Regions from separate parts of the Microbacterium sp. A93 genome, predicted to be linked through region 2. Evidence: riboswitches for the same ligand, from Rfam matches in the RefSeq annotation. Region 2 holds a riboswitch; the other holds the start of a gene.

Region 1 (14,971 bases), on a different contig from region 2:
CGTCGGCGTAACCGGTCGTCACGCCCTCGGTCTGCATCCACCGCACCGGGGCGTAGTACACGGACCCCGGCAGGTTGTCCGAGAAGTCCTCCGGGGCGGGGGCGGGGGCGTCGGCACCGTCCCGATCCGTGGTGAAGGTGACCACGTCGTCATAGACCCGGCGTTCGGTGCCCACCAGGTTGTACTCGCTGTCCAGCTCCGGGAAGACATAGACCGGGGTCAGGGTGACCTCGGTGCCTTCGGCCACGTGCTTCAGGTCGATCTGCAGGTGGCCGTAGTGCAGGCCCCCGTCCTCGAGCTGGAGCACACCGTCGCGCTCCACCCACGTCTCGGGTTCATCGGCGGCGGCCGTCCACTCGGAGGAGCTGTTGAAGCGCAGTGGCTCGTAGACGCCGTCCTCGTTCTGCGCGAGCTGCTCGCCGCGCAGGCCGTCGGCGGCCACACCCACGTCGAAGGAGTGGAAGCCCTGCCCGTCTCCGTCGGCGTCCACCCAGGACCGCTCGAACATCTCGTCATGGCCGGAGATCACGGCGGAGACGCCGTAGTCCTCGAACATCGGGGTGTAGGCGCGCATGGCGGTGCCAGACTGGTTGTCCGGGTGCTCGTGGTTCGGCGGGGTGCCATGGACCCCGTTGGAGTAGGCGGCGTGGTGGAACTGGACCAGGACCACCTGGTCCCTCTCCCGGGCGTCCGCCAGCTGCTCCTCGGCCCAAGCCCACTGCTCCGTGCCCTCATTGAAGTTGGGCAGGTCCACGTCCTCGTCGTTGCTGCCCGGGAAGACGTCTTTGAACGCCTCTGTGTAGGTCTCCATGGTGAACATGCCCTGGGTGTCCGTGGAGAGGTTCTCATCGGTCAGGTTCGAGTCGTCGCCGGAGAACACCTCGCCGGATAGCTCGCCGGTGCGGGTGTCCTCATCCGGGAGGCCGTTGGTGGAATCGAGGGACAGGATCGTCACCGGTCCGTAGTCGGTCCGGTAGTAGGAGCCGCGGTACTGCGCGTTCTCCGGATCCGCTCCGGCACCGGTCCGTTCGAAGTAGGAGTGGTACTTGTTGCGGGAGATCACGGCGGGGGACTGGTCCTCGGCCGTGCCGTAGCCCCCGTTGATGGAGGCGAAGGTCTCCCAGTTGCCCAGGGCGGTCAGCAGCGGGACGCGGGAGGCCAGATCACCGTGCTCGCCGGCGAAGTAGCCGAAGAACTCGTCCCACCCCGGCTGGTACCCGCCGCCCTGGGCCAGGTCCCCGGCTACCAGCATGAGGTCCGGCTCGGCGGCCTCGATGTGCTTGAGGTTCTCCTGCAGCGCGGTGTCCTGGTCCAGCGGGTAGTTCAGGGTGAAGGCGCCGTAGCGGGTGGCGTGGCCGAACTTCTCATCCCAGGCGGAACCTTCTCCGGGCCGATCCAGGGAGTCCTCGGTGTAGCCGTTGACGGGGGACTGCTCCCACTCCCGGTGCTCCGTCCGGCCGTAGGGCTCGGTCTCGGTGTCGGAGAAGGCCACGATGCGCAGCTCGTCCCAGTCCGCCCCGGGGCCCGTGGTGACGGTGGACTCGTGGGTCTGAGAGCCCTGTGTGACCGCATAGTCCACGGTGAGGCCGGGCTCCAGGTTCGGGATGGTCACCCGGTGCTTGTAGTTGTCCGCGCCCTTGAGCCAGGAGCCCTGCTCCAGCCCGTCGATATCCTGGGCCAGTTCCGCCTCGGTGTAGCCGAGCAACGGCTGATGCTCCGGCTCCGAGGTCAGCGTCATATCGGGGGAGTCCTCGCCGGGGTAGCGCACCACCACGGTGCCCGGCTCCTCGGTCTCCGAGAACCAGACCAGGTCCGCGGACTCGTCTGAGGGCTCCATGATGTACGGCAGTACACGGAATCCGCTTCCCGATGACTGCGTGGACTGCGTGGCGGTGACAGCCGTGGCATCCTGCGCTGTGGCAACCGGGGTGGTGGCGCCGGCCGGGGTGACGGCCACGGTGCCGACCAGCACGGCGGCGGCCAGGAGGCCGAGGCCGACACGGCGGACCGGACGGTGGGGAGGGTGGGCGCGGAGATGCATGGGTTCCTCTGCGGTGGTGCGGGCGGGCGGGTGACCACGCCAGTGTCTCGTCCACAGGCGACGAGAGGGTGGCCGCCGGGTGTCCGGCAGGCGGCCGCCGGGCGCAAGGTGACGACGCCAGGTCACGACGGTGGGGGTGCCGTCACTTTGCGCCTGAGGGCTGAGGGCTAAGGGCTGAGGGCTGAGGGGCGCGGAGTGCCTAGGGTGAGGGGGTGACTACCGAGACGACGTCCTCCCGGGGCCCCACGGGACTGATGGGCCTGTTGTGGATCGCAGTGTGGGGCTTCTCCGGATTCTTCCTCAGCTACTCGACCATGGTGCCGATCGGCCTCGCCCGTGGTCTGAGTGCCGTGACCGGCGGCACCCTGTTGACGGTCATGATGCTCAGCGTGATCGTGGTGCAGCCGGCGGCGCCCGTCCTGCGGCAACGCTGGGGTCCGCGCCGGACCGTCGGGACGTCCCTGCTGCTGATGGCCGCCGGGCACGGGGCGAGCCTGGTCATCCCCCATCCCGTGGCGGCACTGCTGGTGACCGGACTGGCCGTCGGATGCGGTTTCGGGATCCTCGTGGTGGTGGCGACGGCGGCCGTCCCCCTGGTCTCGCAGCCCGGCCGGGCGGGCCGGGCCCTGGGGCAGTTCGGTGCGGCGACCTCCGGTGCCGCCGCCGTGGGCGCCCCGTTGGGCCTGTGGTTCAGCGGGGTGGTGCCGTTGGAGAACTTCCGTCTCGCGGCCGCCGTCTGCGTGCTGCTCGCGTTCGTCACCCTGCGGGGGATCCCGGACCGGGTCGCGGGCGCCACCGCCCCCAGCGCCAGCACCGCGGAAGGCGAAGCGGGGCAGGGGGGTGCGGCCCGCGCGTCGGGCACGGGTTCCGAACCGGCGGCCACGGGGTGGTGGGCCGCACTGGGACCGGTGCTGCTGCCGTTCCTGGTCAGCATGGCCGCCTACGGCCTGGTGATTGCCTTCGGACCGGGCGGAGACACCGCACACCCGGCCGTGTTCATCGCGACCATGCAGGCGGCCTCCGTGGCGGGGCGCTGGGTCTCCGGATCACTGACGGACCGGCTCGATCCCACGGCGGTCTACACGGCCGGGATCGCGATGACGGCGGCTGGCCTGGTGGCCGTGGCCCTGACGGAGCCGCCGTGGCTGTTGGCCGCCTGCCTGGTGCTGATGGGTGTGGGGATCGGCACCGTGCAATCGGCCAGCCTGGTCATGGCCTTCGCCCGGGCCGGCAGCCACGGTCAGGCCAGCGTCGGTTGGAACATGAGCTTCGACACCGGCCTGGGCCTGGCGGGGGTGTTCGGCGGGGTGGGGTTCACCTACCTCGGGTCCGGGATCACCTTCGCCGGGGTGGCCGGCCTGATCCTGCTCGCGGGGATCCCGCTCTGGCTCAGTCGAGCCCGATGAGGATCCGGGCCGCTCGGTGTCGTCTCATGACGAGGCCGGTCAACCAGAGGACCAGTCCGGGCCAGCCCCAGGACAGCGCCAGTCACCACCCCACGCCCACGTCAGCCGGCCTTCTGGTGTCCAGCGCCGGATTCTGGGACGGGCCCCCGGCACCCCGGCCGTCATCGAAACCCCTGCCCGGCGGCGGGATCTGTCCGGTTGTGCCAGACTGGGCGCACGTCAGGCACCCCGCGCGGGAGAGCGCCGTGACCCGTCGTCGGTCGGCCGGAAGGTCCGCCGCGGTACGGGATCACAGCCGCCGAAGGAGCAATTTCTCCCCGAGAATCTCTCAGGCCCCGGTACCGCGCAGGGCATGGCGACTCTGGAAAGCTCCGCGGGGCCAGCGGCCCCCGGACACCGACGGTGCAAGCACGTATCCTCCAGATACGGGCGGAATCTCTCAGGTCCATGACAGAGCGGGGAGGTACCGATCCGTGCCCACCGCGCCCTGGAGGAGACCCCATGAACGCCAGCTACGCCCCCGACGCCACCACGCCGACGCCCACGCAGACCGTCCCGCCGGCCATGAGCCAGCGCCACGAGCCGCGGGACACGGCCTCAGCACCGTTCACCAGCCGTCACATCGGCCCCCGCCCCTCGGACGCCGAGCACATGCTCTCCGTGCTGGGCTTCGACTCCCTCGCGGATCTGGTGGACGCCGCCGTCCCGGCGGACATCCGCCAGGACACCCCGCTGAACCTGCCCCCGGCCCTGACCGAGGCCGCCGTCCTGGAGGACCTGCGGGCGATCGCGAACCGCAACATCGTCAAGACCCAGATGATCGGGCAGGGCTTCTTCGACACGGTGACCCCGCCCGTGGTGCTGCGCAAGGTGCTCGAGAACCCGGCCTGGTACACCGCCTACACCCCCTACCAGCCGGAGATCTCCCAGGGCCGTCTGGAGGCCCTGCTGAACTTCCAGACCATGGTCTCCGACCTCACGGGGCTGGAGATCGCCAACGCCTCCATGCTGGACGAGGCCTCCGCCACGGCCGAGGCCGTACTGCTGATGCACCGCGCCAACAAGAAGTCCGCCAGGACGGCGTCAGGCGGCATCACCCTGCTGGACGCCGACCTCTACCCGCAGACCCGCGCGGTCATCGAGGGCAGGGCCCGGGCTCTGGACCTGGACGTGCGCACCGCCGACCTCACCTCCGGCCTGCCCGCCGAACTCTCCGCTGAGCTGGAGGAGAGGGGCCTGTGCGGCATCGTGCTGCAACAGCCCGGAGACTCCGGGCGGATCCACGACCACACGGCGGTCATCGCGCAGGCCAAGGAGCATGGCGCGATGGTGACGATCGCCGCCGACCTGCTCTCCCTGGCCCTCATCACCCCTCCGGGCGAGCAGGGCGCGGACATCGCCGTCGGCACCACCCAGCGCTTCGGCGTCCCGCTGTTCTTCGGCGGGCCCCACGCCGCCTACATGGCCGTGCCCAAAGGCCTCGAACGTCAGCTGCCCGGCCGCCTGGTGGGTGTCTCCCAAGATGCCGCCGGCCGCCCGGCCTACCGCCTGGCCCTGCAGACCCGCGAGCAGCACATCCGCCGTGAGAAGGCCACGTCCAACATCTGCACCGCCCAGGCACTGCTGGCCATCACGGCCTCCATGTTCGCCGTCTATCACGGCCCGGAGGGCGTGAGAGCGATCGCCGAGCACGCCCACCGCCAGGCCTCCCGCCTGGCCGCCGCCCTGGAGTCCTCCGGGTTCACGCTCACCCAGGACGCGTTCTTCGACACGGTCCAGGTCTCCGTGCCGTCCCTGGCCCGCACCGTGGTCACCGCCGCGGAGGCGGCCGGGGTCAACCTGCGCCTCGTGGACGTCGGGACCGTTGGCATCTCCTGTGACGAGACCACCACGGACGAGGACCTCGTGGCCGTGCTCTCGGCCTTCGGCGCCCCGAGCCAGTCCTTGGACGCCGGCGGCGCGCAGGCCGGCAGTCACCCCCAGAAGGACGACGCCGGCCGGTCGGCCTCGGCGCGTATCCCCGCCTCCCAGCGGCGCAGCAGCGCGTTCATGACCCACCCGGTGTTCAACACCTACAAGTCCGAGACCCAGATGCTGCGCTACCTCAAGCGCCTCTCCGGCTACGACCTGGCTCTGGACCGCACCATGATCCCGCTGGGTTCGTGCACCATGAAGCTCAACGCCACCGCGGAGATGGAGTCCATCTCCTGGCCCGAGTTCTGCTCCATCCACCCCTTCGCACCGGACCACCAGACCGAGGGATGGCGCTTCCTGCTGGGCGACCTCGAGGAGAAGCTGGCCGAGATCACCGGATACGCGGCGGTCTCCGTCCAACCCAACGCCGGTTCGCAGGGTGAATATGCGGGCCTGCTCGCGATCCGCCGCTATCACCTGGACCAGGGTGAGGGCGAGCGGGACGTCTGCCTGATCCCCGCCTCCGCCCACGGCACCAACGCCGCCTCGGCGGTGCTCGCCGGACTGAAGGTCGTGGTGGTGGCCACCGCATCGGACGGCACCATCGACTCGGAGGACCTCGCCGCCAAGATCGAGGCGAACGACGGCCGGGTCGCGGCCATCATGATCACCTACCCCTCCACGCACGGCGTCTATGACGCGGACGTGCGGGAGGTCTGCCGCACGGTCCACGAGGCCGGCGGCCAGGTCTACATCGACGGCGCGAACCTCAACGCCCTCGTCGGCCTCGCGCAGCCGGGCCAGTTCGGCGGGGACGTCTCCCACCTGAACCTGCACAAGACCTTCTGCATCCCCCACGGCGGCGGCGGCCCGGGGGTGGGCCCCGTGGCCGTGGCCGAGCACCTGGCGCCCTACCTGCCCAGCGCCGAGCGGCCGATCACCTCAGCTCCCTACGGCTCGGCCGGCGTCATGCCGATCTCCTGGGCGTACCTGTACCTGATGGGCGCCGAGGGGCTCACGGACGCCACCCGCCACGCGCTGCTGAGCGCCAACTACGTGGCCAAGCGGCTCGGGGACAAGTTCCCCATCCTCTACACGGGCGAGACCGGGCTCGTGGCCCACGAGTGCATCCTGGACCTGCGCGAGCTCACCGCGACGTCCGGTGTCACCGCGGAGGACGTCTGCAAAAGGTTGATCGACTACGGCTTTCACGCCCCGACGCTGGCGTTCCCGGTGGCGGGAACGCTCATGGTGGAGCCGACCGAGTCCGAGGACCTGGCCGAGATCGAGCGCTTCATCGACGCCATGGTCTCCATCCACGCCGAGATGGAGGCCACCACGCCCGACACCCTGGATGCCTCCGTGCTGCGCAACGCCCCCCACACGGCCGAGGTGCTCACTGCGGACGAGTGGGACCGTCAGTACCCGCGCTCGCAGGCGGCGTACCCGGTGGACTCGCTGCGCCGGGACAAGTACTTCGCCCCGGTGGGACGCATCGACGGCGCGTGGGGGGACCGCAACCTGTTCTGCTCCTGCCCGCCGATCGAGTCCTTCGAGAACTAAGCCCGAACTGAGGATGCAGCACATGCCTGAGAACAACAATCCGAACACCACCCCGCTGCACGGGGTCCATGTGGAGGCCGGCGCCTCCTTCACGGACTTCGGCGGCTGGCAGATGCCCCTGAAGTACGGCTCGGAGCTGGCGGAGCACCAAGCCGTGCGCACCTCCGCCGGGCTCTTCGACCTCTCCCACATGGGGGAGATCCGGGTGACGGGCGCTCAGGCCGCCGAGGCACTGGACTACGCCCTCACCGCCCGGATCTCCGCGGTGGAACCGGGGCAGGCCAAGTACTCCCTGATCTGCACCGAGGCCGGGACCGTCCTGGATGACCTGATCGTCTACCGGCTGGATGACGGCCGTGAGGCCGAATCAGGCGATGCAGGGCGTGAGTACCTGGTGGTTCCCAACGCCGGCAACGCCTCCGCGGTGGCCTCCGCGCTGACCGAGCGTGCGGCGGACTTCGCGGCCACCGTGCGCAACGAGTCCTCGCAGACCGCCCTGATCGCCCTGCAGGGCCCGGAGGCCGCACGCATCCTCTCCGCGGTGCTGCCCGAGGGGGAGGCGGCCGAACTGGAGGGGCTGGCGTACTACGCCGCGCGCCCGGCCACCGTCCAGACCGGTGCCGAGGCCGGCCACGGTGGTGACGTCACCGTCCTGCTGGCTCGCACCGGTTACACGGGGGAGGACGGCTTTGAGCTGATCATCGGCCCCGTGGCAGACCGCGGCGTGCTGTCCACGGAGGCCGAGGCCGTCTGGAACGCACTGCGCGGAGCCGCTGACTCGGTGGGCGCGGAGCTGCTGCCGTGCGGGCTGGCCTGCCGGGACTCGCTGCGGCTGGAGGCCGGGATGCCGCTCTACGGCAATGAACTGGGCCTGGGTCACCTGCCCAGTGAGTCCGGGGCCGGGATGGCCGTCCCGCTGAAGTCCAAGGAGGCGGACTTCGTGGGCCGGGACGCCCTGCTCGCCGCCCGCGAGGCCGGAACCGGTGTCACCACCGGCCAGCGGATCGTGGCACTGCAGGGCGGTGGACGCCGGGCGGCCCGTGCCGGCTACCCCGTGCTCGACGCCGAGGGGCAGCGGATCGGCGAGGTCACCTCCGGCATCCCCAGCCCGACCCTGGGCTATCCGATCGCCCTGGCCCGGGTGGACGTCGGCTTCCGGGAGATCGGCACCGAACTGACGGTTGACCTGCGCGGCAAGGCCGAGCCGTTCACCGTGGTGCGGAGCCCCTTCTACCGCCGGGCGGAATAGCAAGGGCCCCCGGGTCCGCTTGCTAGACTTTCCGGAGCCTGCGGGCCCGCCTGATCCCTCGCCGCACCGGCCTCACTCCACTGCAGGAAGACCATGACAGAACAGCAGACTGCCCGACGGTTCCCCGTCCTGGCCATCATCGCGTTCGTTGTGGTGGCCGCACTCTTGCTGACGCTGGCCGTCCTGAGCACCATCAAGGGGGTCCGCACCGCTGCCGCCGTGGGCAGCGTGGTGCGGGTCCAGGATGGCCAGACCCTCGTGGTGAACCATGACGGTACCGAGGAGACCGTGACGCTTGCCGGGGTGCTGGCGCCGTTGCCGGCAGCCGAGGGGCAGGACCCCACGGTGGAGAATTGCCTCGCCGACGAGTCCATGACGAACCTGGCGGCAATCCTCGAACCGGGGGACTCCGTGCGGCTGGAGTATCCGGACGGGTCCGACGGGCCCAACGGCACCCGGCTGGCCATGGTCCATCATGACGGCCAGATCACCAACACCCAGCAGGTCGAGGCAGGGCTGGCCGTTCCGCTGCGCGAACAGCCGGTGGAGCAGCTCGGCAGCGATCTGCGGGAGGCGCAGAAGACCGCTCGCACGGAGGAGTCCGGCCTGTACTCCCCGGCGGAGACCTGCACCCTGGCCGGGCAGATCGCCCCCGCCGTGAACGTCCTCCAGGACCTGCAGGAGGATCGGCCCACCACCTCCGAGGCGGCAGTCGCCCAGATCGAGACGGTCGAGGCCGCCGTGGAACAGGGCATCACCGCCGAGAAGGTCTTCGCCACCATCGACCCGGAGGGCGGGTCCCTCGCCTCGCTCGCCTGGGGCGAGGACCTCCCGCGGCTGCAGGAGCGGCTCAGCGGAGCGCTGTCCTCGGCTCAGTCCGAGCTCGACTCGCTGAAGTCCACCCGCAACGTCCTGCTGACCCGGGAACGCGAGGAGAAGGCCCGCCTGGAGGCGGAGGCCCGCCAGGCCGAAGCCGCCCGTCAGGCGGCCGCGCGAAAAGAGGCTGCACGTCAGGAAGCTGCACGCCAGGAGGCCGCCCGCCAGTCCGCAGCAGCAGACGCCAAGGCGGACGCGGACCAGCAGAAGGCCGAAGAAGAACAGAAGAAGAAGGAAGCCGAAGAGAAGAAGGCCGAGGAAGAGAAGAAGAAGAAGGAAGCCGAGGCATCGGCATCAGCCTCGCCGACGCCGACTCCGACTCCGACTCCGACTCCGACTCCGACTGAAACGGATGCCGCTTCCGACTGAGCCCCGACCTTCAAGTCAGCAGTCCGAGGTGCTTCCGGCCGCAGTGTCGGGGTCAGTCCAGGGCCAGGGTGACGAGCCCCAGCTGCGCGGCGCGGATGATCACCTGGACGCGGTCCCGGACCTCGAGCTTGTCCATGATCTTGGTGAGGTTCGCCTTGACGGTGGACTCGGAGAGGTGCAGCTCCTCGGCCATCTCGGGATTGGACCGGCCGCGGGCGAGCAGGCGGAGTACGTCGAGCTCGCGCGGCGTCAGGTCAGAGCCGTCCGGGTCTCCTTCGGACACGGTGGTCGTACCGATGCCGGACCCGTCACCTTCGATGGAGGAGAGCAGCTTGCGCGTCACGGCGGGGGAGAGGACGGACTCCCCGCGGTGCACACTCCAGATGGCGCCGATGATGGTCTCCGGATCGGCGTCCTTGAGGAGGTAGCCGGCAGCGCCTGCGCGCAATGCGGGCACCAGGTAGGGCTCAGAGGTGAACGTCGTGATGGCCAGAACCTTGGTATTGGGTAGTTCGGCCGTGATCCGCTCGGTGGCCTCCACCCCTCCCATGACGGGCATCTGCATGTCCATCAGCACCACGTCAGGGCGGATGGCCAGGGAGGACTCCAGGCCCTCCTCGCCGTTGGCGGCGATGCCCACGCACTCCATATCGGAGGACGACTCCACGAGCATCTTGAGTGCTCCGCTCATCAGGGGCTGGTCGTCCACGATGAGAACCTTCAGGGGGGACGTGCTGAAATCGGGCATGGGCTCAGACTAGTCGCTGGCTGGGGAACCCGCGTCTGACCAGCGCGGAGGAAAAGGCGGCGCTGCGGGAGAAGCTGGTGGACCTGAACCTTTGAATATCCTGGCAGCTTGCACTGAATGTGGAGAACGTGACGCTGGCCAGTGATAATGAGGGTATGAAATATCCCCTCAAGGCCGTTGCGGCCGCCGTGCTCGTCTCCTCCGCCCTCTTCGCTGCCCCGGCTGCCGCCGCGGACGCCTCTACCGGTTCCGTACTCCCCTCCACGTTCCAGACCCAGCCTGTATCCAAGTCCTCTGGTGGGGCCTCCACCATGGGCTTCGGGGAAGGCGCCAAGATCATCGTTTGTGGCTGGTGGGGTCTCTGCTGATAGGCCATTCGTGAGTCTTGAGATTGCGGCCGGCCCCTCGAAGGGGCTGGCCGCCTTCTGGTCTGCCCGCAGATTAGGGCGGGTGATTTTGGTGGTTGTGACGCTATTCGTCTCAGCCTCAGTCATCTCAGATTTTGCATCGGTTGCTGCAGGCAACGGGTGGACTAATGAGGCTGACTCCCTAGTCACCTTGCTAGTCGCCATCTCCTATTACCTGTTATGGACCAGGACGACCATCGCTTTTATGGCGATGATTCCAGCCATGGTCGTCAGCCATATGCTGGGCTCCTTTTCTATTCTGGTTTTCGCGTTGCCCTTTATGTTGGGCATCGTGGCTGCCACGACAACACGTCTATACAGCTACGTCGCCCTGACAATCTCAGTCTTCTGGGCCGTGTTCTTCTACTGGTCATTCCCGGGGAACCCTGGGATCGTTTGGGCCTCCTTGCTGTTCATCACCTTGGCTTGGGGTGTGGGCTATTTCGTGTCATGGCTGCTGGAGCGGAGAGAGCACGATCGGTTGCGGGTCGCTGAGGCCACCCGTAGGGCCGCTGCAGCCGCTCAGGACGAGCGCCGCTCGCTGGCCCGGGACCTGCATGACATCGTGGCGCACAACCTGACGATCATCTCGATGCAGGCCCGCGCCGCCGAGTACGCCGGCACCGACGCCTCCGCCCATGATGCGATCGCCGTGATCGGTGACTCTGCCGGAGAGGCCCTGGGGGACCTGCGCCGTATGCTGTCACTGCTCCAGGCCGAAGGCCTCGTCGCCGGCGACGAGGAGGGCGCGCAGCGGGACCTCGGGGAGGGTGCCTCAGCGCTGGACCTCGAATACGGGGCGGTGAAGTTCGGTCGCATGCTGGAAGGCCTCGGCATCGAGACCACCGTGGAGACCTCCGGGTTGGACCAGGACATCCCCCAGAGCGTGGAGACTGCCCTGTACCGCGTCCTCCAGGAGGCCATCACCAACGTGGCCAAGCACTCGGCCGAGGGTGGCCAGTGCCACCTGGTGGTCAGCGCCCGTGAGGGAAATCTTGAACTCGCCGTGGACAACACGCTTCCTCCGCGCGGCACCGCCAGCCGGGCCGGCTGGAACTCCTCCGCCAGCGGACTGATCGGGATGCAGGATCGCGTGGATGCCTTCGGTGGGACCATGTCCTCCGCCCGCGACGGCCGCTGGTGGCGGGTCCGCGCGAGCGTCCCGCTCCGCGGGGCAACGGTCTGAAAGAGCCCGGGTGTGATGTACGTCACATTCAGGTGCGAACACTGGCCAATGGTCCAATGGCGGCAAGTGCCTCGCGCTGGTTAACCTAGAAGGGCCCCATGAGACGGTGCACACGGATCGGAACGGTGGAACTAGCCCGGGGGGATACGGGCCCACCAATCCAATATCCGCTGAGAGGCGGTGGCCTAGCCACCGCCTCTCAGGTGTTTAAGACGCAGGTCACCTTGCGGTCTGAACGAGTATTAGGGTGTCAAGAATGAACGCCCCGTCTGGCGCGGTCGCTGGACACCCAGCACACGCGCGCACCGCTTGGATCCCCATCGTCATCGCCGGCGTCGCCGCGGCCATGCACATCTGGAAACTTCCCGAGGCCTTGTCCTTCGTCCAGGAGGACCTGGGCATGACCCTGATCGAATCGGGTGTCCTGCTGGGCATCGTCCAGGTCGGCTCGATGCTCCTCGGCCTGGGTGTCTCCCTCTTCTCCGAGGTGATGGGCCTACGCCGCACCCTGCTGATCGGGCTCACGCTGTTGTCCGCGGCGTCCCTGACCGGGGCTTTCGCCGAGACCACGGGCTTCCTGATGGCCACCCGGGCCGTGGAGGGCGTGGGCTTCCTCATGGCCACGGTGGTGTGCCCGCCGCTCATCCGCCTCATCACGCCCCGGGCCCGGACGAACATCGCCATGGGCTGGTGGGGTTCCTTTCAGGGGCTGGCGACCTTTGTGGCGGTCCTGCTCTCCACCCTGCTGCTCACCAGTGTCAGCTGGCAGGTGTGGTGGATCCTGATGGCCGTGGTCACCGCCGCGACCATCCCGTTGATCCTGACCTTCGTGCCGCCGCCACCCTCCGACCGCGACTCCAACGTCCAGCTGGCGGTGCGGCGGGTGGGGGCCACGGTCAGGACCCTGACGCCGTGGATCGCCGGTCTGGTCTTCGCCTGTTACTCCCTGCAGTGGGGTTCCGTGATCGGCTTCCTGCCCACCATCTTCGACGAGGCCGGTGTCGGCGGGCTCTGGCCCGGGATCGTCACTGCCGTGGTGGGCGGTGTGAACGGGGTGGGGAACATCATCACCGGCCGGTTGCATCAACGCGGTGTGCCCATGCGACGGCTCATCTTGATCGGCCTGGCCACCATGGGCGTCACCTCAGTCATCACGTTCGCACCGGACTGGTCCGGCATCCCGGGTGGACTAGCCGTTCAGATCCTGGCGGTCGCGCTGTTCTCCGCCGTCGGTGCGCTGGTCCCCGCCACCCTGAACCGGATCGCCGTGGACATCGCCCCGCCGAACGGATCGGGCGCGGCGGCCATGGGGCTCATGGTGCAGATCTACAACGGCGCCAACTTCGTGGGGCCCATCATCATCGCCGCCATCGCCACCGCCACGGGTGGCTGGCACTTCTCCTGGACCATGACCTTCGGTGCCAGCCTGCTCGGCATCCTGCTGGCCTGGCGGTTCCTGTCAGCCCGCCGCCTGGGCATCGACTTCCAGCACCGCGGCTAGTCACCGCAGGCCGCCGCGCGACCCAACGAGGTCACACGAATGACCCCGATCCCTCGTCCGCGAAGGGGCAATTCGTGTGACCCAGTTGTCCAGCCAGGGTGGGTGGCGTCAGTCGCAGCCGTTGGGGCCGCAGGCTTGGCCGTTGAGGCCGTCGGGATACCCGTCCGCACCAGCCGCGCCGGTGGGCTGCACCATCTGCAGGGGCTGGGACTCGGCCCAGGACTGTTCCAGGGCCTGGGTGAAGACCTCCACGGGCTGAGCCCCGGAGATGCCGTACTTGCGCTCCAGCACGAAGAACGGGACGCCGGAGACACCCAGCGCCCGGGCGGTGGCCAGGTCCTGCTTCACGGCGGTCTCCCACCGATCATCGTCCAGGGCCTCGCGGACCTGCTCGGCGGTCAGCCCGGCGGCGGTGCCGAGTTCCACGAGCACGTCCTCGCTGCCGATGTCCTTCCCGTCCTCGAAGTGGGCCTGGAACAGCTGTTCCTCAAGGCGTTCGGCTGTCTTCAGCGAGACCGCCTTGGCGCGCTGGATCACCCGGTGGGCCTTCCATGAGTTGGCCACCACCAGGGCCTCGAAGTCATAGTGCAGCCCCTCGCCGGTGGCCTGTTCGGTCACATGACCCAGCATCTGGGTCACCTGCTCGCGGGGCATGCCCTTGGTCTGGACGAGGTAGTCGATCTCGTTGCGGTGGTCATGCTCGGGCAGGCTCGGGTCCAGTTGGAAGCTCTTCCACTCGACCTCCACCTGGTCCCGATGCTCGAAGGAGGCCAGGGCCGTCTCGAAGCGGCGCTTGCCGATGTAGCACCACGGGCAGGCCACGTCAGAGAAAATCTCGATCTTCATATCAGCCACAACCCCGTCTCCCGGCCGGGTATTCCGGGAGGTGTGGGGCGCACCCGAGCCCGGGGCCGGCGTCGGGAATCAAAGCCACGGCGCCGGCCCCGCACCGTGCGGAGGCACCGCGCCTCAGGCGCGGCGCAGGCCGCCCTGCCACAGGGCGTCGAAGGGGGTGTTGCCGGTGACGCGCTGCTTGATGCCCTCGGTGACGAACTCCTTGGCACGGCGGGCGGCCTGAAGCGGGGTGGCGCCCTGGGCCAGCTCCGCGGTGACCGCGGCCGCCAGGGAACAGCCTGCCCCGGAGACCGCGTGCTCGCCGACCTTCGGCGCGGAGAGCACCTCGAGGACCTCACCGTCGTAGAACACGTCCTGGGCGTCCGGGCCGTCAAGCCGGATGCCGCCCTTGGCCAGGACGGCGGCGCCGGAGACCTCATGGATGCGCTTCGCGGCCTCCTTCAGGTCCTCCAGGTTGCGGATCTGCAGGCCGGAGAGTTGCTCGGACTCGAAGTGGTTGGGGGTGGTGAAGGTGGCCAGCGGTAGTAGGTCCGCCTTCAGTGCCCGGTCCGTGTCCAGGGCGTGGCCGGGCTCCTGACCCTTGCAGATGAGCACCGGGTCCAGGACCACGTGGTCCCAGTCCTGACTCTTCAGGGCGGTGGCCACCGTGGAGATGGTCTCCGGAGAGCCCATCATGCCCAGCTTGGTGGTCTTCAGGGCGCCGGCATAGTCGGCCTGGATGGCCTCGAGCTGGTTCGCGATGACCTCCTGCTGGATCGGCACGAAGCGGTGGTTCCAATGGTCCTTCGGGTCGAAGGAGACGATGCAGGTCAGGGCCACCATGCCGAAGGCGCCGAGCTCCTGGAAGGTCTTCAGA
Region 2 (14,971 bases):
CGCCGCCAGCTGCTTCGGTGCGTTCTCGGCCAGCGGCGTGCGGGCGAAGGTGAAGCGCACTGAGGTCTGCGCGATCTCCGGCGCGATCCCACAGGCCAGCAGCACGTGTGAGGGGTCATCGCTGCCAGCCGCGCACGCCGAGCCGCTTGAAGAGATCACTCCACGGCGCTCAAGCTCCAGCAGCACGGCCTCTCCGCTCGTTCCGGCGAATGTGAAGCTCGCGGTGGCGGGCAGGCGGTGCACGGGATCGCCGGTCAGCGCAGCCTTTGGCACCGCGGTCAGCACACCGGTGATGAAGCGCGCAGTCATATCCCCGACCTGAGCGGAGACAGCATCCCGCTCAGCCTCCGCCAGCTCCAAGGCGACGGCAAGCCCCACCGCTCCGGCGACATTCTCGGTGCCCGAGCGGCGTCCGCGTTCCTGCCCGCCGCCGTGCAGCAGCGGCTCCAACGGGACCCGCCCGCGCACCACCAGCGCGCCGATTCCCTTGGGTGTGCCGAGCTTGTGCCCCGCGATCGAGATCGCATCGGCCCCGAGGCCAGCGAGCGGAAGCCATCCGGCTGACTGCACGGCATCCAGATGCAGTGGCACACCCGCTGCTTTGGTTACAGCGGTGATGGCTGCCGCATCTTGCACGGTACCGATCTCGTTGTTCGCGTGACCGAGCGAGACCAGCGCTGTGTCGTCGCGCAGAGCATCCGCCACGGCATCGGGGGTGACACGCCCCTCGCCGGTGACCGCCACATAGGTCACGTCGACGCCATGGAACCGCCGCAAGTACTCCGCAGATTCGAGAATCGACTCATGCTCGATCGGTGTCGTCACGAAGTGGCGGCGACCTCGCTCAAGGCCAGCGAGTACGACCCCCTTCACCGCGAGGTTATTCGCCTCCGTGCCACTCGCCGTGAAGATCACATCACCTGCACGCATGCCCAGCACGCGAGCGACCCGGGCTCTGGCATCCTCCAGCGCGCTCGCCGCAGCCTCACCGACGGTGTGGTGACTGGACGGGTTGCCGAACACACCCGTCAGGAACGGACGCATGGCATCCAATACCTCCGGACGCACCGGAGACGTCGCCGCATGGTCGAGATAAAGCATCAGTCGAGGTACCGCATCAGTCGATCCGCACGTCCAGTCCGAGATCCAGCGCACGCGCCGAGTGGGTGAGCGCTCCGACCGAGATGACGTCGACGCCGGTCTCGGCGATGGCGCGCACCGTGTCGAGATTCACACCACCGGATGCCTCGACCGTCGCGCGCTCTCCAATCAGAGCGACCCCTGCGCGGAGATCATCGAGCGAGAAGTTGTCGAGCAGCACGGTGTGTGCACCGCCGTCGAGAACCGCGGCGATCTGGTCGAGCCGGTCGACCTCGACCACCACGTGGGTGGTGTGCGGGAGTCTCGACAGTGCTTCGCGCAGGGCGGTAGCGAGATCCGCTCCCGAACGCTGCAGGACGGCCAGATGGTTGTCTTTGGCCATCACCGCATCCGACAGCGAGTGGCGATGGTTGCTGCCGCCGCCGGAGACGACCGCCTGCCGTTCGAATGCGCGCAGCCCCGGCGTCGTCTTACGGGTGTCGGCGATCCGGACGCCGGTGCCTTCGACAGCCTGCACATACTGGGCGGTCAGCGTCGCGATGCCGCTCATGCGTTGCGTGAAGTTCAATGCCACACGCTCGGCGGTGAGGATGCTGCGCGCAGGTCCAGACACTGAGGCGAGCACATCGCCCGGTGCAAACGTGTCGCCCTCGCCCACGTGTACGTCGACACGGACGGTCGGATCGGTGAGAGTGAACGCAGCCGCGAACACATCGCCACCGCTGAAAACTCCCTGCTCGCGGGCCGCGAGATCGGCGGTCGCCGTGGCATCGGCCGGAAGCAGCGTCGAGCTGGTGAGGTCGCCCCAGGGGGCATCCTCCTCGAGGGCTGCGCCGACGACGCGGGTGAGGGTGGCAATGGTGAGCATCAGGCTCCGATCAGGGCAGGGAGGGCGGTGAGATGGTGGGCGCCGACGGAATCGGTACGGGCGAGAGCAGCGGATGCCGTGGCTTCGGCGAGCAGGAGGAGATTGGCATCTTCGTGCTCGGTGAGCGTGGCCGGAGATGGTGCTGCGGCACGCCAGGCACGGAGTGTGGCGAGAGCATCGGCGAGTCCGTCGTCGGTGCGGTGGAGCCCCACGTCGTTCCACATGAGCTGCTGGATATCCGCTCTCGAGTAGCGACTGTCAGCGTTCCCATCGCAGTTTCCGTCGCCCAGCGCGCCGTGTGGCGACAGAAACTGTGACGGGAACGGAGTGCTGAGTGCCGCTGCGGCCCGAGCGCCGAACACGGCACCCTCCAGTAGCGAGTTGGATGCCAGACGATTCGCGCCGTGCACGCCAGTGCAGGCGACCTCACCGGCCGCGAAGAGACCGGACAGTGACGTGCGTCCGTCGAGATCGGTCACGATGCCACCCATCAGGTAGTGCGCGGCGGGCGTCACTGGAATCGGCTCGCGTGCCCAATCGAAACCGCGTGCACGCGTGACCCGGTCGATGGTAGGGAACCGGCCCGAAAGACGATCTGCGCCGAGCATCGTGGCATCGAGCAGCACCGGTCGGCCCTGGCCCGCGGCCTGCCGCGCGATGGCGCGTGACACCACATCGCGTGGGGCGAGCTCGCCGTCAGGGTGGCTGTCGAACACGAAGCGTCTGCCCTCGTCGTCGATGAGCGTCGCACCCTCGCCGCGCACTGCTTCGGAGATGAGAAACGCCGCATCCGAGGCAAGCACGGCATCCGAGGCAAGCACGGCATCCGAAACCAGCACGGTCGGGTGGAACTGCATGAACTCGAGATCGGCGACAGCGGCACCAGCCCTGATCGCCGCGACGATCCCGTCGCCCGTCGCTCCGATTGGGTTCGTCGTGTGCGCATAAAGCTGGCCCGCACCGCCGGTCGCCAGAATCACGGCATCCGCGTGGAGATCGACCGCTGCGCTGCTGCGGAGGAGTCGAATGCCGTGCACCCGCCCGCCAGTTACGAGGAGGTCGACCAAGAAGGCGTCTTCGACGACATCGATCTGGAGCGATCGCACCTGCGCGATGAGGGCAGCCGAGATCGCGGCGCCCGTGGCGTCGCCACCGGCGTGCACGATGCGGGCGTGGGCGTGCGCGGCCTCACGGCCGAGCATGAGAGCGCCGTCGGCTGCGCGATCGAAGGCCACTCCGCGGGCAATCAGCTCGGCGATGCGCGCGGACCCATCACGGACGAGCACGTCCACGGCTGCGGGGTCGGAAAGCCCGGCGCCGGCGACGAGCGTGTCTGAGGCGTGCACCTCCGCGGAGTCGTTCGGGCCGTAGACGCCGGCGACTCCGCCCTGGGCCAGGGGAGTGCAGCCGCCGCCACCGAGCGCGCCCTTGGTGACGATGGTGACCGCGTGGCCAGCCTCCGCGGCGTGCAAGGCCGCGGTGAGTCCGGCGATGCCGGATCCGACGACGAGGATGTTCATACGCGGGGCTTTGCGGCCAGCATCCGCTCCAGCGCGAGGCGCGCAGGGGCCGCCACGTCGGCGGCGACCTGGATGCGATTCGGAGTGCGCCCGGCGACCAGTTCCTCCAGCACCCAGGCGAGGTATCCGGGATGGATTCGGTACATCGTCGAGCATGGGCAGACGACGGGATCAAGGCAGAAGATCTCGTGCTGCGGGTACTGTGCGGCGAGCCGACGCACGAGGTTGATCTCAGTGCCGATCGCGAAAGTGCTCGGCTCGGTGGCCCCGTCGATCGCGCGACGGATGTAATCGGTGGAACCGGCCTCGTCCGCGGCATCCACAACCTCCATCGGGCACTCCGGGTGCACGATCACGCGTACGCCAGGATGCTCGATGCGCGCCTGATCGATCTGGTCGACCGTGAAGCGGCGGTGCACAGAGCAGAAGCCGTGCCACAGAATGGCCTTCGAATCGGCCAGTTGCGAAGCGGATGATCCGCCCAGGGGCCGGCGCGGATTCCACATCGGCATCTGTTCGAGCGGCACTCCCATCGCCTTGGCTGTGTTGCGTCCGAGATGCTGATCGGGGAAGAACAGCACGCGCTGTCCGCGTTCGAACGCCCACTCCAGCACAGTCTCGGCGTTCGATGAGGTGCACACGATTCCGCCGTGGCGGCCAACGAAACCCTTGATCGCCGCCGAGGAGTTCATATAGGTCACGGGGATCACCGGCACGCGGCCCTCTTCATCGACCGCGTCGAGATCGCCGAGCACATCTGCGAGTTGTTCCCAGCAATCCTCTACCTGGTCGATGTCGGCCATGTCAGCCATCGAGCATCCCGCGGCGAGATTCGGCAGGATCACCGCCTGATCGGGTGTGGAAAGCAGATCGGCGGTCTCGGCCATGAAGTGCACGCCGCAGAATACGATCGCCTCGACCTCCGGGCGTGCCAGCGCGGCATTCGCGAGCTGGAAGGAGTCGCCGACGTAGTCAGCGTGCTGCACGACCTCTTCGCGCTGGTAGAAGTGTCCGAGGACGACGACGCGCTCGCCGAGTGTGGCCTTCGCCGCGCGGATGCGCGCATCGAGAGCTTCCTCGCTCGCCTCGCGGTACGCGGTGGGCAGTTCGCCCTGGCGTGGTGCCCCGGTGGGGATCACATCGCCCATAGACGACCCGGGGCCGTAGCCAGGGCTGCTGTCGAACGTCCACGGGCCTTCTGCGAGATCTGTGCTGCACGTGGCATCGGTGCCGGTGTCATTTGCGGGATCGACGATCGATTGGATCAGGTGATCCACGGATGCATCGGTGATCTGCGGGAACGGCAGAAGGGTCATCGGGTCCTCTTCTCTTCCACGGCGAGCGGGCCACGATCGGCGAGCTCGACGGCGTCGTTGTAGCGGTACAGGCGGGCGGGACGGTGGCTGCCGGTGCGGAACTCGTCGGTCGGCAGGAGTGTGCCTGACGTCTCTACCTGACGGCGGAAGTTGGCCGGGTCCAGCCGCTTGCCGAGAATCGCCTCGTAGGCCTCGCGCAGATCGGCAAGGGTGAACGTCGGCGGCAGAAATCCATGCGCTACCCGGCTGTAACCGACCTTGTTGCGTAGGCGCCATAGGGCGTAGTCGACGATCTGGGTGTGATCGAACGCGAGGGCGGGGAGGGTCGCGGCATCAAAGGACTGCACATTCTCTGGTGCGAGACCGGATGCCACGTGCGCGGCGCTCTGCGCATCGACCTCGTCGGAGCGCAGCAGCGCCCAGTAGACGATCGATACGACGCGGCTCGGAGAACGGTCCACCGCGCCGAAGGCGTAGAGCTGCTCGAGGTAGCTGGGGGAGAGACCGGTGGTCTCGTGCAGGGTGCGCGCCGCGGCATCCTCGGGGCTCTCGTCCGGTTCGAGCCATCCACCTGGCAACGCCCATTTCTCCTGATGTGGATCGCGTGTACGCAGCACGAGAGGCAGCGCAAGCGAAGGAAACTCGTCTCCGGGAGCGCGTCTCAGCGTCAGAATCACCGTCGACACTGCGACGCGAATGCCGGATTCTTGAGTTTTGGTCGTCATGACTTTAACCTCCGTCATCGATCTTAGTGTCTTCGTGACCCGAAGGTGAAGAAAAGTCGCTCGATGACGGAGAGGCGTGTTGCCCGCGATCCCAAATCGTTACATCGAGGTATCGGAAAGACACTTGTTACCCCCGGATGGGTTTGTTAGGTTACTGTCCTAACAAACCCCTTCGAGGGGTTATGTCGTAAATGATGAGCAGTCCCTCCAAGCAATGAAGCACCGAGAGGAATAACAATGATTCGCAATGGAAAGCGCCGTGTCGTGCTCGCCGCGATCGCGGGTGTGTCCGTCCTGGCTATGGGCCTCACCGCCTGCAGCGGCGGCGGGGGAGACGAGGGCGGTGACAGCGGTGGTGATGGCGACCGTACGCTGCGCGTATGGGCCGGAAGTCAGACGCCGATCACCGCGAACTTCAACGTGTTCGCTCCGACAGTGCTCCACGGTGCACTGGGCCCGATCTATGAGCCGCTGTTCTTCTTCAACAAGACAGCAGCCGAAGACCCCACCGGTATGATCGGCGACTCGTACGAGTACAACGAAGACGGCACCGTGATCACCATCAAGATCAAGCCCGATCTGAAGTGGAGCGATGGCGAGCCGCTCACCGCAGCGGACGTCGCCTTCACCTACAGCTACGAGGGCAACAACCCCGAGGGCAGCGGTCTCGTATCTGCTGAGGCCACTGACGACACCACAGTCGTGCTGACGTATGACTCGGCGCAGTACACCACCGAGTTCCAGCGGCTCGGCGGCACCTGGATTCTCCCGGAACATATCTGGAGCGAGGTGGACGACTTCGCGAGCTTCGCGAATGAGGAACCAGTCGGATCGGGCGCGTACGTCGTTGACAGCGTGACCAGTGAGTCATACATCCTCGTCGCCAACGAGAACTTCCGCGATGCCGGAGTGCCCGCCGTCAAGACGGTGCAGTACATCGCTGTCGACAACAACCAGACGGCGCAGGATCTCCTCGCCGCCGGCGAGTTGGACTGGGCGGGAATGTTCATCCCGAACCCCGACTCGGTCACCGCGAATGGGAAGATCGACTGGATCAACACCCCTCAAGACCCCACGGTTCTCTACACCTGCGCGAACGCCGACCTCGGCTGTACTGGCGCGCAGACCGACGTGGCTGTCCGACAGGCGCTCAACGTCGCCATCGACCGCGCGACCATCAAGGACAAGGCATTCGTCGGACTCACCGGTGACATGTCGCCGACGTACGCCCTGCTGCCGCGCGACGCGAAGTGGGTCGCTGACCCCGCCAACGAGGTCAGCCCGCAGGAGGCCGACGTCGCCGAGGCCGGATCCATCCTCGAGGCAGCCGGCTACACGAAGGACGCGGACGGCTTCTACGGCAAGGACGGCGTCCCGATCGAGATGACACTCACCTCGGTCGACGGCTGGACCGACTACAACGACGCAGCCAAGCTGATCACCGAGCAAGCAGCTGATGCGGGTATCAAGATCAACGCCTCCACCGTGCAGTGGCAGGAATTCTCCGACTCGCGCCAGACCGGTGCCTTCGAGCTGATCGTCGGCGGCATGATCGGCACGTCCGTCGCAGACCCGTACCAGATGTACCGCGACTGGGTTGGCGGGGTCGAAGCCGGATCCACCGGGGCCGTGGGCGAAGAAGTGCCCGTCGGACGCTGGAACTTCAGCCGCTACAACAACCCTGTCGTCGACGAGGCGATCATGGCGGCGAGCGCGACAAACGACGAGGCGACGAAGCTCGACCTCTACGCCACGATCCAGACCGAGATCGTCCGCGATCTGCCGTACATTCCGTTGGTTATCAACGCGACGCAGACCTTCTACAACACGAAGGACTTCACGGGCTGGCCCACAGAAGAAAACCTGTACGCCTTCCCGCCGTCCTGGGGTTCGATCGCCGCGGGCTACATCCTGCAGCACCTGGAGCCGGTCGGTTAATCACTGACCGTCCCCCGACAATGCAAGGAAGCAGGAAGTCGAGTACATGAAGTTCTATGCCAGAAGGATCGGGTTCTACGCGATCACGCTGTGGGTCACGATCTCACTCAACTTCCTGCTTCCGCGCATGATGCCTGGCAACCCTGCCGACATCATGATCGCGAAGATCCAGCGTGCGGGCGGCGAGGTCTCCGAAACCACGATCCGCAACATCAAGCTGCTGCTCGGCTCGGATGATTCGCCGCTGTGGGAGCAATACATCGGCTACTGGGGTCGGATGTTCCAGGGCGATCTGGGGGTCTCTGTCACCAAGTATCCGGCCCCTGTTGCCGAACTCATCGGCGCAGCGCTCCCGTGGACGGTCATCCTGGTGGGCGTCGCCACGTTCATCTCGTTCGTGCTCGGCATCGGGCTGGGGGCCTGGGTCGGCTGGAAGCGCGGCACCTGGGTGGATCACATCATTCCTGCCACAACGATCCTGCAGTCGATTCCGTACTTCTGGCTCGCGCTGGTGCTCGTGTCGGTGTTCTCCGTCGGCATGGGGGTCTTCCCGATCTTCGGCGGCTACAACGTCTTCGATTTTCCGGGCGGACCGGAATGGACGTGGGCATTCTTCTCGGATGCCGTGGCGCACGCCATCCTGCCGGCGCTCACCATCGTGCTGAGCTCAGTGGGCGGTTGGCTGTTCGGCATGCGCAACATGATGGTCTCCACCCTCGCCGAGGACTATGTCACTACAGCTGAGGCCAAGGGGCTGCGTCCCCGTCGTATCCTCACTGCTTACGCCGCACGTAACGCGGCGATTCCTTCGATCGCCGGGTTCGCGATCACGCTCGGCTTCGTCGTCGCCGGTTCCATCGTGATGGAACAGGTGTTCACCTACCCTGGCATCGGCAAGCTCATGTTCCAAGCAGTGCAGAACAGCGACTATGCGCTCATGCAGGGTGTGTTCCTGGTGATCACGATCGCCGTTCTCGCGGCGAACTTCATCATGGACCTCGTTTACGGCTTCATCGACCCGAGGGCTCGTCACAATGTCTGAAACCCGACTTTCTGAGGTCGAGGGCGGCCCTATCACCGGCACGGTGGCATCGTCCGCGCCTGATACCTCCGTGCTCGTCACACAGCGGCGCACCCGCGGCGGATTCCGTGCGATGCTGCCGCGGCCATCGATCAAGCTCGTCATCGGTATTGTGCTGGTGGTCGGCATCGTCCTCTTCGGAATCCTGGGGCCGATGCTCACGCAGAGTCCACGCAACTCCAAGAACCCGGCACTCGAGCCACCGAACATGGAGCACCTGCTGGGCACCTCGAAGCTCGGCTACGACGTGCTCGCACAGCTGGCACATGGCACACAGGGTTCGCTGTTGATCGGCATCGTCGCTGGTGGCATCGCCGTCGTGCTGTCGATCTTCTTCGGCATCCTCGCCGGCTACCTCGGCGGGTGGAAAGACGAGGTGCTCTCCCTCGTCACGAACATCATGCTCGTCATCCCCGGACTTCCGCTGGTGATGGTGATCGCCACCTATTTCGACACCCGCAGCTGGTTGCTGGTTGCCGGTGTGCTGGGCATTACCTCGTGGGCGGGCTCCGCGGTGGTGCTGCGCACGCAGGCGCGTTCGCTGCGCAGCCGCGACTATGTCTACGCATCCAAGGTCGCCGGCGAACGGTCGATCCGCGTCATCCTGGTGGAGATCATGCCGAACCTGCTGCCGCTGCTGGCGGCACAATTCCTCTTCGCGATCATCTTCGCGATCCTCGGTGAGGCCGGGCTCTCCTACCTCGGACTCGGTGCTACGGACTCGATCACGTGGGGCACGATCCTTAACGACGCCCAGTCCGGGCAAGCATTGGGCACCGGAGCATGGTGGTGGTTCATCCCACCGGGCATCCTGATCGCGTTGCTCGGCTGCGGGCTGTCGCTCATCAACTTCTCCATCGACGAGATCATCAACCCGAAGCTACGCAACGCCCCAGATGCTGCTCGACGCGTGCGCAAGGTAGCAAAGACGAAGGGAGTCACCGCGTGACCGCCCCCGAAGCAGTTCTGACTGCACACAACGTATCCATCGAGTACGAGGTAGATCCGCCGGTCAAGGCCGTGCGTAACGTCTCGCTCACCCTGCACCGCGGCGAGATCCTGGGTCTCGCGGGAGAGTCCGGCTGCGGCAAGACCACCCTCGCTTATGGGCTGAATCGGCTCCTGAAGGCTCCGGCGCTGTTGACGAGCGGGGAGATCACCTTCCATGATCGATCCGGTACCGACATCGACATCGTAGGACTGGAGGACGAACAGCTGCGCGCGTTCCGTTGGGACAAGATCTCGATGGTGTTCCAGGGGGCGATGAACTCGCTCAACCCGGTGATCAGCGTGAAGGCGCAGCTCTTCGACATCTTCGACACGCACCGTCCAGGCATGAGTCGCCGTGCGAAGACCGAGCGGTCGGAGGAGCTGCTGCGACTCGTCGGTGTGGACCCCGCACGTCTGACGAGCTTCCCGCACGAGCTGTCCGGCGGAATGCGCCAGCGCGTGATGATCGCGATGGCGCTGGCACTGGATCCGCAGGTGATGATCATGGACGAGCCGACCACCGCGCTTGATGTGGTCGTGCAGCGAGGCATCATCCGAGAGATCATGCGGCTGCGTGAACGACTCGGTTTCGCAGTGATCTTCATCACCCACGATTTGCCGATGCTCATCGAGATCAGTGACCGGATCGCGGTGATGTTGCAGGGCGAGATCGTCGAACAGGGGACGGCGGAGGAGATCTTCCGCACACCGCAGCACGAGTACACGAAGAAGCTGCTCTCCAGCTTTCCGAGTCTGCGCGGCGAGCGCGGCGGGTTCGTGCGGTCGGGGGCGGTCACTGGGTCCGTCGACAATTCAGCCTCGGCATCCATCATCACGGAGGTGCAACGATGAGCAACTATTCTCTCGAAGCGCGGAACCTGACCAAAGACTTCCGGCTCCGCTCCGGTTTCAAGACGACGACCCTGCACGCGGTGAAGGACGTCTCCTTCACGCTGGAGCCAGGCAAGACTGTCGCCCTCGTCGGGGAATCCGGCAGCGGAAAGTCCACGATCGCGCGGATGCTGATGAAGCTGGAGACACCGACATCCGGGGAGATCCTGATGGATGGCCGGCCCAGCGGCACGCACGGGCGGGAGCTGGCCCGCTATCGTTCTGACGTGCAGATGGTCTTCCAAGATCCGTTCGCGTCTCTCAACCCGTTCCACACGATCATCCACCACCTGGAGCGGCCGCTGCGGATCCATCACCGTGAGCTGTCGGCGGCGCAGGTGCGCGCACGCGCGTTGGACTTGCTCGAGCGGGTGCAGTTGACGCCGGCGGAGAGCTATGCGGAGCGTCGTCCGCACGAGCTCTCCGGCGGTCAGCGCCAGCGGGTCGCGATCGCCCGTGCCCTCGCGCCTGGCGCGCGCTTCATCGTGGCGGATGAGCCTGTGTCGATGCTTGACGTGTCCATCCGCCTCGGTGTGTTGAATCTGCTCGCCGATCTGCAGCGCGAATCGCAACTTGGTGTGCTCTACATCACGCACGATCTGGCGACCGCTCGGCACTTCAGTGACGAGATTCTCGTCATGTATCGCGGCGACATCGTCGAACGGGGCCCCTCCGATGAGGTGATCCTGAACCCGCAGCACGACTACACGAAGACGCTGCTGGGTGCGGCCCCCGAGCCCGAGAACTTCGGCCGCCTCCGCGACGAGGTGCGAGCCGAGCTCGCCCTCTAGTTTTTCCCTCCCAAGGTTGCGAGTGGGCGCGCGTGGCTCTGTTTCACGCAAACTGTGAGCCACGAGCGCCCGCTCGCAACGGGTAGGATGGGAGGCACAACTGAAGACAGGCCCCATGACCTGTGCGGGAGAGCCTCGGTGTATTCGGCCGAGCACCGAAGGAGCAAGCCTCCCCGCCAATCTCTCAGGTAACGCGTACCGCGCCGGTCAGGCCGCTCTGAAAAGTGATGCTCACGCATCCGCCGACGGTGAAAGCTTCCTGCGCTCTGCAGGCGGTGAAACTCTCAGGCCTATGACAGAGGGGGAGTTCTCGGATACCGTGCATTCCGTACGGCATCCTTCCGATCCATCCGGGAGAACTCCATGGCTGAGGCCCGCTTCACCCCTCTTCGCGAGCGACACGAGTCGCTCGGCGCATCCTTCACCGATTTCGGTGGCTGGCAGATGCCAGTGCGCTACACCTCCGACCTTGCCGAGCACCACGCGGTGCGCCAGGCAGCCGGTCTCTTCGACATCTCGCATATGGCCGAGTTCACCGTCGATGGCGCGGATGCTGCGGCATATCTGGACTTCGCGCTCGCCGGGCGTCTGTCGACCATGGTCATCGGTAAGGCGAAGTACTCGCTGTTGCTCGCCGAGACCGGCGGCATCATCGATGACGTGATCGTCTATCGGCTCGGTGACGACAGCTTCCTGATCATCTCCAACGCCGGAAACCGGGATGCCGTCGCCGCAGCGCTCGCCGAGCGGGCCAACGACTTCGACGCGGCTGTTGCGGATGTCTCCGACGACTATGCACTGCTGGCAGTGCAGGGGCCGGCCGCTGAGGCGATCGTCGCTGCGACCGAAGGCATCACAGAGGTCAGCATCCCGTGGGTCGAGCAGAAGTACTACGCCTGGGCCTCCGCGCGCTACAACGGTCAGCCGGTGCTCATCGCGCGCACGGGTTACACCGGTGAAGACGGCTTCGAGCTGCTCGTGCGCAGCGAAGACGCCGCCGTAGTCTGGGATGCCGTACTCACCGCCGGAGCGACGCACGGCCTCGTTCCTGCCGGACTTGCCGCCCGCGACACGCTTCGTCTCGAGGCAGGTATGCCGCTGTACGGGCACGAGCTCTCGCGTGAAATCAAGCCTGCGCAGGCCGGCCTCGGCCGCGTCGTGGCATCCGACAAGGACTCGTTCGTCGGTAAGTCGGAGGCAGCGCCCGCCGAGGGTGCACGGGTGCTCGTCGGCCTCGCAGCCGAGGGCAAACGTGCCGGCCGCGCCGGTTATGACGTTGTCGCCGAAGACGGCACGGTCCTCGGCGAGATCACCAGCGGTGCGCTCAGCCCCACTCTTGGCCACCCGATCGCGATGGCCTATATCGATCCCACTTTTACTGAAGCGGGATCCACCGTGTTCCTTGATGTGCGGGGGACGAAGATCCCCGCAACTGTGACCGCCCTGCCTTTCTACCGGAGGAAGAAATGACTGATCTCAACACGCTGAAGTACACCGAGGAGCACGAGTGGCTCTCCATCTCTGATGGTGTCGCCACCATCGGCATCACCGACTACGCCGCAGACAAGCTCGGCGATGTCGTGTTCGTCGAGCTCCCCGCGGTCGGCACCGAGCTCACCGCCGGCACGGTCGTTGGCGAGATCGAGTCGACCAAATCGGTCGGCGAGCTATACGCACCATTGGTCGGCACCGTCACCGAGATCAACGACGCCGTCGTAGATGACCCGTCGCTCGTGAACGCAGAGCCTTTCGAAGGTGGCTGGCTCATCAAGATCTCGATCACCGATGGCGCCGCTGACGCGCTGCTCGATCGTGATGCATACGTCGCCCTGACCGAGGGTTGATTTCGCAGTGACCACTTTCGCCGATCGCCATATCGGAACGACCGCCGAGACCCAGCGCACCATGCTGGAAGCTCTCGGCGTCGATACCTCCGATGCCTCCTCCTCTCTCGAGACGCTGATGCGCAGCGCCGTGCCTGCGTCGATCTACACCTCTGCCTCAGGGACGTCGGTGATCCCGCCGGCTGCCACAGAGGCCGAAGCGCTCGCCGAGTTGCGTGGCTTCGCCTCCCGTAATCGCGTGAACCGCTCGATGATCGGCCTCGGCTACTACGGCACGCTCACCCCGAGCGTGATCCAGCGCAACGTCCTGGAGAACCCGTCTTGGTACACGGCCTACACGCCGTACCAGCCGGAGATCTCGCAGGGGCGTTTGGAAGCGCTGATCAACTTCCAGACGATGGTCGCCGACCTCACCGGGTTGTCGACGGCGAACGCGTCGATGCTCGACGAATCGACGGCTGTCGCCGAGGGGATGCTGCTGGCGCGGCGTGCCTCGAAGGTGAAGTCCCACGTGTTTGTGGTCGACGCGGATGCCTTCCCGCAGACCAAGGCGCTGCTCGAGACCCGCGCTGCCGCGCTCGGCATCGAACTGGTCGAGCGTGATCTTTCCGGCGGTGAAGCGCTGCCGGAGGAGCTTTTCGGCGTGTTCGTGCAGTATCCCGCGGCATCCGGTCTCGTCTGGGATCCATCCGCGGTGATCGATGCTGCCCACGTCGCGGGCGGCCTCGCGGTTGTCGCCGCCGATCTGCTGGCACTCACCCTCATTACCTCCCCAGGAACTCTCGGTGCGGATGTCGCCGTCGGCACCACGCAGCGCTTCGGCGTGCCGATGAGCTTCGGTGGCCCGCACGCTGGCTACATGGCTGTGCGCGCGGGGCTCGAGCGTCAGCTCCCCGGGCGCCTCGTCGGCGTCTCGGTGGATGCCGATGGCAAGCCCGCGTATCGCCTCTCGCTGCAGACGCGCGAGCAGCACATTCGGCGTGAGAAGGCGACGAGCAACATCTGCACCGCGCAGGTGCTGCTGGCCGTCATGGCGGCGATGTACGCCGTTTATCACGGCCCCGATGGGCTGCGAGCGATCGCCTCAGAGGCGGCATCGAAGGCGGTGCTCCTACGCGACTGGCTCGCCGAGGCCGGTGCGGACATCGTCCACGAGTCGTTCTTCGACACCCTGCAGGTGCGTGTTCACGGTACGGCGGCCGAGCTCGTTGCGCGTGCGCACGAGGAGTTCGGCATTCTGCTGCGGCAGGTTGATGCAGACACCATCGGCATCTCGGTCGACGAGACAACCGACTACACCGATCTGCACCGCACCGCGCTGCTGTTCGGCGGCAAGGAGCAGCGTGTGTTCGGCACTTTCAGTGCCGGATCTGCGGGCGCATTGCCAGAGGCTCTCCACCGCACCGACGAATATCTCACGCATCCCGTCTTCCATGCTCATCGCAGCGAGACAGCGATGATGCGGTATCTGAAAAGCCTCGCCGACCGCGACTATGCGCTCGATCGCGGCATGATCCCGCTGGGTTCATGCACGATGAAGCTCAATGCCGCCACCGAAATGGCGGCGATCACGTGGCCGGAGTTCGCCGGCATCCACCCGTTCGCTCCGGCATCCGACGTCGAGGGCTACCTCGAGATGATCGATCAGCTCGAGGGCTGGCTCGCTGAGGTCACTGGTTACGACGCGGTGTCGCTGCAGCCGAACGCCGGCTCGCAGGGGGAGCTCGCCGGGCTCCTCGCGATCCGCGGCTACCACCTGGCTAACGGCGACGAGCACCGCACAGTATGCCTGATCCCTTCGTCCGCGCACGGCACGAACGCGGCATCCGCTGTGCTCGCCGGTATGAAGGTCGTCGTCGTTGCCTGCGATGAGCTCGGCAACGTCGACCTGGATGATCTGCGCGCG

What was found. Region 2 has a riboswitch for glycine ahead of gcvT (glycine cleavage system aminomethyltransferase GcvT). Riboswitches for the same ligand answer to the same signal wherever they lie in the genome.
Region 1: another riboswitch for glycine. It lies ahead of gcvP (aminomethyl-transferring glycine dehydrogenase); the one in region 2 lies ahead of gcvT (glycine cleavage system aminomethyltransferase GcvT).

The regions. Positions count from the first base shown of each region.
Region 1 is NZ_JBPXMT010000002.1:172,382-187,352, reverse strand. It holds gene ACSU1G_RS05125 (S-layer homology domain-containing protein) at 1-2,041, opposite strand, end outside; gene ACSU1G_RS05120 (MFS transporter) at 2,254-3,447, shown strand; glycine riboswitch at 3,671-3,801, shown strand; gene gcvP (aminomethyl-transferring glycine dehydrogenase) at 4,012-6,924, shown strand; gene gcvT (glycine cleavage system aminomethyltransferase GcvT) at 6,947-8,173, shown strand; gene ACSU1G_RS05105 (thermonuclease family protein) at 8,267-9,418, shown strand; gene ACSU1G_RS05100 (response regulator) at 9,471-10,166, opposite strand; gene ACSU1G_RS05095 (hypothetical protein) at 10,322-10,534, shown strand; gene ACSU1G_RS05090 (sensor histidine kinase) at 10,866-11,759, shown strand; gene ACSU1G_RS05085 (MFS transporter) at 12,016-13,260, shown strand; gene ACSU1G_RS05080 (DsbA family oxidoreductase) at 13,369-14,106, opposite strand; gene thiD (bifunctional hydroxymethylpyrimidine kinase/phosphomethylpyrimidine kinase) at 14,230-14,971, opposite strand, start outside.
Region 2 is NZ_JBPXMT010000019.1:45,892-60,862, forward strand. It holds gene ACSU1G_RS33320 (cysteine desulfurase family protein) at 1-1,101, opposite strand, end outside; gene nadC (carboxylating nicotinate-nucleotide diphosphorylase) at 1,118-1,969, opposite strand; gene nadB (L-aspartate oxidase) at 1,969-3,489, opposite strand; gene nadA (quinolinate synthase NadA) at 3,486-4,805, opposite strand; gene ACSU1G_RS33340 (NUDIX hydrolase) at 4,802-5,530, opposite strand; gene ACSU1G_RS33345 (ABC transporter substrate-binding protein) at 5,768-7,468, shown strand; gene ACSU1G_RS33350 (ABC transporter permease) at 7,515-8,510, shown strand; gene ACSU1G_RS33355 (ABC transporter permease) at 8,503-9,498, shown strand; gene ACSU1G_RS33360 (ABC transporter ATP-binding protein) at 9,495-10,391, shown strand; gene ACSU1G_RS33365 (ABC transporter ATP-binding protein) at 10,388-11,221, shown strand; glycine riboswitch at 11,337-11,432, shown strand; glycine riboswitch at 11,433-11,530, shown strand; gene gcvT (glycine cleavage system aminomethyltransferase GcvT) at 11,585-12,691, shown strand; gene gcvH (glycine cleavage system protein GcvH) at 12,688-13,065, shown strand; gene gcvP (aminomethyl-transferring glycine dehydrogenase) at 13,127-14,971, shown strand, end outside.